DNA from 3 places in the Mesorhizobium sp. ES1-3 genome. Region 1 is predicted to be linked to each of the others. Evidence: riboswitches for the same ligand, from Rfam matches in the RefSeq annotation. Region 1 holds a riboswitch; each other region holds the start of a gene.
The links. A riboswitch is a leader RNA that binds a small molecule or an ion and turns the genes downstream of it on or off. The one in region 1 is predicted to bind cobalamin.
Positions count from the first base shown of each region.

Region 1 (3,266 bases):
GGCGACAAGCTTTTCCGCTTCCGCCTCCTTGCCGAAGACCTTGCCCAGCTTTTCGACGTCGCCATAGAGCAGGTCCATGGAGGCGGCCGGGCGGCTCTTGTCGAGATGGACGCAGCTTTCGGTCAGCACCAGCGTCTTGATGCCGTGCGGTGCGAGCGTGTCGGGGGTCACCTCGCCGCCGGGCTTCATGCCGTAGTACCAGCCGGCGAAGAAGAAGTCGGGCTCGACGGCGATGAGATTCTCCAGCGTCGGATATTTCGGCGCCAGTTCGGGAATGGAGCCCTGCTCAGCCTTGAATTCGGGGGCGACCTTGTACCATCCGGTGATACCGGTCAGGCCGACGATAGATGGCTGCAGCTTCAGCGCGAAGGCCATCTCGGCCATGTTGAGATCATGGATGACGGCGCGCTTCGGCGGCGCGTCGAAGGTCAGCGGCTTGCCGCAGCTGTCGACGGTGACGGGGAAGGCAAAGGCCGTCGAGGCCAGCAGCGAGACGACGAGGGACAAGGCGAGGCGTTTCACGGACTTTGCTCCTTGGTTGAACGTGTCGGACAAGGATGGATTTGATCAGGACGGCGGTGCGGCGCGGTTCGGAAGGTCGAACACCGTCAGTTCGCGGTCCTCGGTGGGATGGCGCAGGCGCAACACGTCGACGCCGAAAATCTCGCGGATCAGCTGCTGCGTCAGCGCCTCGTGCGGCGGCGCCAGCGCCTGCAGCCGGGCCTCGTTCATCACCGCGACCCTGGTGGCGAAGGGTGCCACCAGCGTCAGATCGTGCAGCACCGCGATCACCGTCATGCCGAAGCCGGCCACCAGTTCGAGCAGTTGCGCGCGGGCGCGCGGGTCGAGGTGGTTGGTCGGCTCGTCGAGGAATAGGATTTTGGGCTCCTGCGCGATGGCACGTGCAAGCTGGGCGCGCTGGCGTTCGCCACCAGACAGCGAGCCGATGGTCCGGCCGAGCAGCGGCAACAGGCCGGTCCGGCGCAGCGCGTCCACGACGATGTCGCGTTCCTCGCCGCGGCGCCTCAGGCCGGCATGCGGGACGCGGCCAAGCTCGACATAATCGATCACCGCCAGCCGTGGGTCCGGCTGGTCGGCCTGGCCCACGACGGCGATATGCAGGGCCCGTTCGGCGGGCGAAATCCCATCCAGGCGCCGCCCGCCGAGCTTCACCTCGCCGAGGCTCGGCCGGAGCATGCCCGACAACATGCGCAGCAGCGTGGTCTTGCCGGCGCCGTTGGGACCAATGATGGCGAGGCGGTCGCCTGACGTCACCGACAGGCTGACGGCATGGACCAGATGCCGGCCATTCGCCATCGCGCCCAGGTCGCGCGCATCGAGAAGCGGCGTTGTCATTGGTTGCCATCCGCCGGTTTGCCCGGTGCCGGGATGCGGGCCAGCGTCTTGCCGGCCAGGCGCGGCGGACGTTGTCCGGAATTGCACCAGCCGTCGGGAAGCGAAGCGTAGAGCCTGGCAAACCGCACGAGATCGGCGGCGTCGACCTGCGCGTCGATCGACCCGAAGAGATAGGCGGCCTTGCCTGGCGCCTGGAAAGCCACTGCAAGGGGACGCGCGCAACCCGCCATGCAAGCCACGCCCTCGACCGTGAAACCATGCGCCACGTCAGGCTGGGCCGAGAGGCGGGAGCGCAACTCGGCGCACAAACCTTCGCCCGACCTGGCGCCGGTCGGCACGTCGCGGCAAAGGGTGCACACGATGATCTGGTGCATGGAGCCGGGGTGAATACGATCGATTGCGCCGTCCAACTTCCCGTCACTTTCAAAACTGGCGACGGAAGGATGTTGGTCGACCGGCCGACAAGACCGATGTCCACGTTTCCTCCCGGCACACCCCGTCCGGTCAACTCAGTGATGGCAGGTCTCCTGGCTCACGGGTCTCTGCGCAATCCTGCCTTCCCAGCCTTGCCGGCCAGTGGCGTTCCGGATCTTGCTCACCGCTTACAGTTGCGGGGGCAGCCGCGGCCTCGACCCCATGGGGTCTCACCGCGTTCCCTTTTCACCCCTCGCCTTTCGGCTCGGGGACCATCACGAGTCGCAGCCTAGGCCGCGCGCGACGGCGAGGCAAGGCGATTGCTTCGTTTTGTTATAACAGAACGGACCTGAGAGCAAGCCTGTCGTCGACTTTGCGTCCGACCGCCTGACAGCCGTTGCCGTTTTTTCATCGGCGTACGATCAACACGATCTGGAACGGCTGGCTGCCCGCCTCCGGCCATGAAATCGCCGACGCGCCGGAATTCGAGCGCTATGGGCCCGAATTCGATGGCCGCACCGGTAATGGCGGGCTGGAGATCTGGGTGCCGGTCAAGGCATGACGCGCCGCTACAGCTCCAGATCCCAGTTCTGTCCGACCAGATCCTTGCCGAAGGAATGGTGAGGCTCTTCCTCGATCAGCTTGAAACCGGCCGCCTGGTAGATGTGCCGGGCCGCGGTCAGAATGTCGTTGGTCCATAGGGTCAGCGTCTTGTAGCCCCTGGCGCGGGCGAAGCCGATGCATTCCTCGACCAGGCGCTTGCCGATGCCGAGGCCGCGCGCCGAAGGTTCGACATAGAGCAGCCGCAGCTTGGCCACCTGATCCGACTTGCGCACGACGAAGACCGAGCCGACGACCTCACCTTCCCGCTCGGCGATCCAGCCGCGCTCCCATTTCGGATCGAAATTCTTGACGAACTCGCCGAGGATCTCAGCCACCAGTGCCTCGTAGGTTTCGTCCCAACCATAGTCCTGGGCGTAGAGCATGCCCTGGCGGCGCGTGACCCAGCCGATGTCGCCAACCTGCAGCGGCCGCAGGATGTAAGGCACCTTGGGTTCGGGTCTGTCGCCGAGCAGGTCCTGGACGATGCGCATGGCCTTGACCAGCCGATCCTGATCGACGGGCGCCAGGCGATCGAGTAGCGCGCGCACCTGGTCGTGCGAATCCTGGTTGAGCGGCGCGAAGGCTTCCCTACCCGCTGGCGTCAGCGCGATCGAGGCGCGGCGCGCGTCCGCCTCGGTGGCTTCGCGCTCGACCAGACCGCGCTCCTCGAATTTTTTGAGCAAACGGCTGACATAGCCGGGGTCAAGGCCGAGATCGCGCACCAGGTCGCTGGCGACGAGCCCGTCGCGATGGGCAAGCTCATAGAGCACCCGCGCCTCGGTAAGCGAAAAGGTGCTTTTCAGCCAGCCTTCGTCGAGCACACCGATCTGGCGGGTGTAGAACCGGTTGAAGGAGCGCACCGCGTCGATGCGTTCCTTGCCGGGGTGGTCGTG
Region 1 is NZ_JAIUGW010000003.1:107,430-110,695, forward strand. It holds gene LB536_RS05720 (ABC transporter substrate-binding protein) at 1-522, opposite strand, end outside; gene LB536_RS05725 (ABC transporter ATP-binding protein) at 568-1,356, opposite strand; gene LB536_RS05730 (DUF1636 family protein) at 1,353-1,766, opposite strand; cobalamin riboswitch at 1,856-2,062, opposite strand; partial or broken gene LB536_RS05735 (GyrI-like domain-containing protein) at 2,183-2,332, shown strand; gene LB536_RS05740 (helix-turn-helix domain-containing GNAT family N-acetyltransferase) at 2,340-3,266, opposite strand, start outside.

Region 2 (3,266 bases), on a different contig from region 1:
GTTGACCTCGCAGATGGCGGCATCCTCCTCCAGCACCTGTGTGCCGAAGGCGACGATGTTGTCGATGTCGGTCTCGGCGAGCGCCTCGGGCGCGAACAGCCATTCGGCGGTCAATTCGGTCTGCTCCGGGCCGAGCGGCACCAGCCGCACGGTCCTGACATAGTCGACATGGCCGACGATGAACATCGAGGGCAGGCTGGTGACGTAGGTCTGGCCAGCGGTTCGTTCCGCCTGCGTCAAGCCCGGGAAGACCGGCCCGTGCGTCCGCCCGTCACGCGACCATGTTTCAGCCCCGGCGCGCAGGCCGCCCGAAAACTCCGGCGCATCATTGGCGGCATGGCGCGCCCATTCGGGATCGTCGTGCCGGCTCATCAGACCGCCGCCATAGATCGGCACAAGCCGCGACAGGTCCTTGTGAACGCCCGGGCAGTGCAGGCATTCGTTGAAGTTTTCCCAAAAAATCTTCCAGTTGCAGTTCATCACCTTGCGCAGCACATGGCCCGACACCAGCTTGTCCAGCGGCCAGTTGCCGAGGTCGCCGGAGGCCGGGTCGAAGGATGACTGCGCCGAGCCGGCGGCATCTTCAGCAAGATTGGCGAAGACGAAGCCCCGCCACACCGAGAGTGCGACGCGATAAAGCGGATAATCGGCCTTGTCGAAGCCATCAGGCAGCGACTTCGATGGCACGCGCACAAGGTCGCCGTGCAGCGAATAGGACCAGGCATGATACGGGCAGGTGATCAGCCGCGCCTTCAGCCGTCCTTCGCTTTCCTGGCAAAGCTGCGAGCCGCGATGCCGGCACGTGTTGTGGAAGGCACGCAACGCGCCAGTCTCGTCGCGCAACACAAGAATTTCCTGCGTACCGACGCGGAAGGTGCGGAATGCCAAAGGCTGGGCAAGGTCGGCCTCGCGGCAGACGAGCAGCCAATTTCTGTACCAGATGGCGTCGAGATCACGCTGATAGTTCTCCTGATGCCAATAGGCCGATGAGGGCAGCGACGGCTCGGTTCGGGTCAGGCCGTTATAGGGCTCGCGCTCGCTGGCATCGGGCTGCATGGCTGGCTTCCTGTGAGGGTTGCCAGCCGACACCCGGCCATGGAGTTTGTCAAACAGGACAGGATGGGAGCGGCTTTGCCGATGCGACGCTCCTGCGCTGGCGGCTGTCGGAATTTGGTTTGCCGCGCGCGGCGAATTTCCCTATAGTCACCAGCGTCGTCGGTTCCTTTTTGGAGCCAAGAGGGAATGCGGTGCGGACAGGAATTCCTGTCCAATGCCGTGGCTGCCCCCGCAACTGTGTGCGGTAGTCCTCTCCATATGCCACTGAAGGTTTTCCTTCGGGAAGGTGGGGAAGGGCGCTTATCCGCGAGCCAGGAGACCTGCCGGCGACAGGAAACTGACTTCGATGCCCTCGGGTGGAGGGCGAAAGGACAAGACATGACTACCGCTTCCGTCTCCCTCGGCGCCTCCGTCTCCTCGCAGTCGCGCTTCATGCAGCTCGCGCTCGCGGCGCTGCTCGGCATTTTTGTCGTCGGCTTTGTCGGTTTCTCGCATATCGATGCGGTCCACAATGCCGCCCACGACTATCGCCACTCGATGGCGTTTCCCTGCCACTGACGAGGGTCTGACATCATGAATCTGTTTCGCAACGTCGTGTTCGTCGCGGCGATCGCGGGGCTCGTGGCCGGTGTCGTTCTCGCCTGCATGCAGGCCTATGCGACAGTGCCGCTGATCCTCAAGGCGGAGGTTTACGAAAAGGCCGGCGGCGGCCATCACCACGACCATGGCGCGGCACCCGATACCAGCGCCGTAAGCACGGTCGCGCCCGCTGGGAATGCGATGAGTTCTGCCGCGCCAGCAGCCGTCGAAGCCAAGGCGCCGGCGGAGGAAGACGAAGGCTGGGCGCCGGCCGACGGCTTCGAGCGTTTCGCCTTCAGCGTGGTTGCCAATATCGTCACCGGCATCGGCTTCGCGCTGGTCCTGGTCGCGGTTTCCGAGTTTGCCGGCGGCGTCGGCAACTGGCGCCAGGGTGTATTCTGGGGGCTGGCCGGCTTTGCCGTGTTCACGCTGGCGCCAGGCCTCGGCCTGCAGCCGGAACTGCCGGCAATGCCGGCGGCCGATCTGCTTTCGCGTCAGATCTGGTGGACGGCGACGGCGACGGCTACCGCTATCGGCCTTGGCCTGATCGTGTTTCGCAGATCGCTGCCTTTGACCATCCTCGCCGTCTTGCTGATCGTTGCCCCGCACATCGTCGGCGCGCCGCAGCCCGACAGTTTCGAAACACCGATCCCGGAAGGCCTGCACCATCAGTTCGTGGTGGCGGTGACGGTGACCAATCTGATGTTCTGGCTGGTGCTCGGCGCCGTCGTCGGCGTGGTGCGCAGGCGCTTCACCGGCACGGCGACCAGCCTGCGCGACAGCTTTGCCTGATCGCGGCAAGCTGACCTTCATCATCGGTGGCGCGCGCTCCGGCAAGAGCGCGCACGCCGAAACCCTGGTGGCGGCATTGCCCTCGCCATGGGCCTATATCGCCACGGCGCAAGCCTATGACGACGAGATGCGCGAGCGCATCGCGTTGCACCGCTCGCGGCGCGGCGAAGGGTGGTCGACCATCGATGCGCCACTCGACCTTGCCGAAGCGCTGGAAGCCTTGCCGGATGATCAGCCGGTGCTTGTCGACTGCCTGACGCTGTGGCTGACCAATCACATGCTGGCCGACCACGACGTGGACGCGGCGTGCCGACGGCTGGCGGACGTGCTGTCGCGGCCGCGCGGACCATGGATCGTGGTATCGAACGAGGTCGGGCAAGGTATCGTGCCCGATAATGCGCTGGCGCGGCGTTTTCGCGACGACGCCGGCCGGCTCAACCAGCGGGTCGCCGCGGTCGCCGACACGGTGCTGCTGATGGTGGCGGGGCTACCGCTCAAGGTGAAGTGAAATGACTGATATCGACGACAAGGATGAAGAACGCCATCGCGCCAAAATGGCCAAGCGCAAGGCGGTGCAGGACGCCGAGGTTGCTGGCAAGACGATCGAGAAGGGGTTGCTGATCGTCAACACCGGTCCCGGCAAGGGCAAGACCACGGCCGCCTTCGGGCTGGCGCTTAGAATGCTCGGCTACGGCAAGCGCGTCGGCGTCGTCCAGTTCATCAAGGGCAAATGGCACACCGGCGAGAAGGACGCTTTCGCCGCCTTTGGCGACCGGGTCGTCTGGCACGCCATGGGCGAGGGTTTCACCTGGGAGACGCAGGATTTGAAGCGCGACATC
Region 2 is NZ_JAIUGW010000013.1:134,716-137,981, reverse strand. It holds gene LB536_RS18940 (aromatic ring-hydroxylating oxygenase subunit alpha) at 1-1,056, opposite strand, end outside; cobalamin riboswitch at 1,200-1,399, shown strand; gene LB536_RS18935 (CbtB domain-containing protein) at 1,435-1,614, shown strand; gene LB536_RS18930 (CbtA family protein) at 1,630-2,427, shown strand; gene cobU (bifunctional adenosylcobinamide kinase/adenosylcobinamide-phosphate guanylyltransferase) at 2,420-2,935, shown strand; gene cobO (cob(I)yrinic acid a,c-diamide adenosyltransferase) at 2,937-3,266, shown strand, end outside.
Region 2: another riboswitch for cobalamin. It lies ahead of LB536_RS18935 (CbtB domain-containing protein); the one in region 1 lies ahead of LB536_RS05730 (DUF1636 family protein).

Region 3 (3,266 bases), on a different contig from region 1:
TCGAGCGAGGCGGAGGTCGTGGTGAGGATGTGCATCGCGGCCTGTGCCTGAAAATCAGCCGGCGAGGATACGTTCGATCGCCGGACGGTTCAGCCCCTTGAGGCCGATGACGACCAGGCGCGAACGGCGGTCGTCCTCGGCGCTCCAGGCGCGGTCATAGTAATGATTGACGCGCGGGCCGACGGCCTGCAGCAGGAGCCGCATCGGTTTGCCGCCGACTTCGACGAAGCCTTTCACCCGCAGCACGTTTTCCTGTTCGGCGGCCGCGGCGACGCGCTTTGCCAGCTCGTCGGGATTGGCGATCGAGGGAATGTCGACGATGAACGTGTCGAAGTCGTCATGCTCGTGGTCGAACGCGCCGTCATGATGGGATTTGCGGTTCTCGATATCGTCCTCGACGGCGAGACCGAGGCCGAGCAGCACCGAGGGATCGACCTTGCCATGAGACGTCGGCACGATCTTCACGGCGCGGGCTGAGTGTTCGCCGATGATGCTGTTGGCGCGGGCCGAGCCGTCGGCGTCCATCAGGTCGCTCTTCGACAGGATGATCAGATCGGCGCAGGCGATCTGATCCTCGAACACCTCCTCGACCGGATCATCATGGTCGAGGCTTTCATCCCCGGCGCGCTGTGCCTGCAGGGCTTCCATGTCGTTGGCAACCCGGCCTTCGGCAAGTGCGGGACCGTCGACCACGGCGATGACGCCATCGACGGTCACCCGGCTCTTCACTGTCGGCCACTGGAAAGCCTGGACCAGCGGCTTGGGCAGAGCGAGGCCCGAGGTTTCGATCAGGATATGGTCGACCTTCGGCGTCAGGGACAGGATCTGGTCGAGCGCCGGCACGAAATCGTCGGCGACGGTGCAGCAGATGCAGCCATTGGCCAGCTCGACGATGTTTTCCTCGGGGCAGGTATCGATGCCGCAGCCCTTGAGGATTTCGCCGTCGATGCCGATGTCGCCGAACTCGTTGACGATGATCGCGATACGCTTACCGCCAGCGTTTTCCAGGAGATGGCGGACAAGGGTCGTCTTGCCGGCGCCGAGGAAGCCGGTGACGACGGTGCAGGGAACGCGGGAAACGGATGCGGTCATATCAGTCTTTCAGTATGTCGAGGGGAGGGATGCGGGCAACGAGGCCGCGTTTGAGGCTATCGGGCCGGCCCCGCCAGGGAATGAGGCCGTCGCTGGATGTGGCGAAGAGTTTCGCGCCGGTGACGAGATCGGCGCCGCTGGTCGGGGTCAGATCGCCAAACACATAGCTCCAGCATCCGTCGCGCAGGATCGCGGCGCTCAGCCGGCGCTTGCAATTGCCGAGGCATTCGACGGTGCGGATGCGGATGTTGTCGCCCGAGGCGGCTTGGCGCGTATCTTCAGCCAAGAGTTCGCCGGCCCGGGGATGAGCATCGGAGCCGGTCTCGTCGCGACAGGAGGCGCAGACGATGACAGTGATGCCGGCCAGGTCTTCATCCCCGCCGGACGAAATGTCCGTTGTTTCAGCCGAAAAACTGCTGTCGCGATCCAAATCAGGCTCCTTGCCCGGAAAACCCGCCGGGCGATCGGATACTTGCATTCCAGACGGCAGGTCTCCTGGCTCGCGGGTCATCGCCTTGGGTAGCCGCCTTCCCGGGACAATCCCAGTGGCTTTCGGCCTTGGCTCTTCGCTCACAGTTGCGGGGACAGCCGCGGATTTGGGATTTTCAATCCCGCACCGCATTCCCTCTTGGCTCCTCCCTTTGCCGAGAGGAGACCGTCTGGATTGGATTTAGGCTCTTGCGGGCAGTGGTGTCAACGCGAGCTTACGACACCGCGATGTCGGACAGCGCCGGGCCCAGGTCGCCGGCGGGCGTCACTTCGATGCGTTCGAGGCCAAGCCAGCCCTGCATCTGCTTCAATTCCTCGGAGAGCTGAGCGGCGGTTTCGGGCGGTGCGCCGGGCTCGGCGTAGGCGGCATGGACACGCAGGACACTTGCCGGCCGGTCGGCCTTGAGGTCGACGCGCGCCACGATCCTGTCGCCGAGCAGGAAGGGCAGGACATAGTAGCCATATTGGCGCTTGTCGGCCGGGGTGTAGATCTCGATGCGGTAGCGGAAATCGAACAGCCGCTCGCTGCGCGAGCGCTCGAAGACGACCGGATCGAACGGCGCCAGCAGGGCGCGGGCCTCGATCTTGCGTGGCAAGCGCGCGTCCCTATGAAGGTAAGCCGGCTTGTCCCAGCCCTCGACACGGACCGGCAGCAACTCGCCGGTCTCGACCAGTTCCTCCAGGCGGCCTTTCATGTCGGCGGGGGAGAGTCGAAAATAATCGCGCAGGTCGCCCGATGTCGCCACGCCATGGGCGCGGGCGGAGATGCGCAGCAATTCGCGATGTGCATCCTCGGCGGTCGGTACCGGCAGGTCGAGGATCGCCTGCGGCAGCACGCGCTCCGGCAGGTCGTAGAAGCGCTCGAAGCCGCGCCGGTGCGCGGTGGTGATGCGCCCGGCCCAGAACAGCCATTCGAAGGCGTGCTTGGCGTGGCTCCAGCCCCACCAGCCGCCGGAGCCTTTCTGGCCTTCCAGCGCGGAAGCGGCGATCGGGCCGCGTGCCACGACCTCGCGGTAGATCTCTTCTATATAGGGGGCGTGCTCGCGGCCCCATTTGGCCAGCCCCAGATACATTTCATCGCCTTGCTCGGCGCGCTGCATGCGCCAGCGCATCAGCGGGTAGGTCTCGACGGGCAGGAACGAGGCCTCGTGCGCCCAGTATTCGAACACAGTGCGCTTTCGCGTCACGGCGGCATTGTCGAGCAAAGCGAGGGGATAGGGGCCAAGACGCGAATAGAGGGGCATGTAATGGGCGCGAACCACCGCACTGACGGAATCGATCTGCAGCAGGCCGGTGCGAGACAGAACGCGGGCGAAGTGGCGGCGGTCGGGCGTGCCGGCGGGGCGGGGATCGAGAAATCCCTGAGCGGCGAGCGCGATGCGCCGGGCGGCGGCAAGCGAGATCTTTTCCTTCATGCGGATGCGTCTCTGGTGGACCTGTCTGGCGTTGCGGGGTGATTCCTGTCCATGCTAGCAGGGTTTTGGCGGCAACCTTGTCAGGAGAGAAAAGTGGAGTAAAAGACGAAGGAAATCAAACAGGAGCGTATGGGACCAGTTTCTCCCGGATTGCCGTCCAGCTCGGTGTTTTGAACAAGGTTTGACTTGCTTCGCTGGAAGTGCTGCGCTAACCCTCGCCGCGTTGCAGCATAGGCTCCTTAAAACGGTTCAGCGGTTAATCTGTCACGC
Region 3 is NZ_JAIUGW010000033.1:33,662-36,927, reverse strand. It holds gene LB536_RS28810 (cobaltochelatase subunit CobN) at 1-35, opposite strand, end outside; gene cobW (cobalamin biosynthesis protein CobW) at 55-1,092, opposite strand; gene LB536_RS28800 (DUF1636 family protein) at 1,094-1,522, opposite strand; cobalamin riboswitch at 1,560-1,767, opposite strand; gene LB536_RS28795 (winged helix-turn-helix domain-containing protein) at 1,797-2,996, opposite strand.
Region 3: another riboswitch for cobalamin. It lies ahead of LB536_RS28800 (DUF1636 family protein); the one in region 1 lies ahead of LB536_RS05730 (DUF1636 family protein).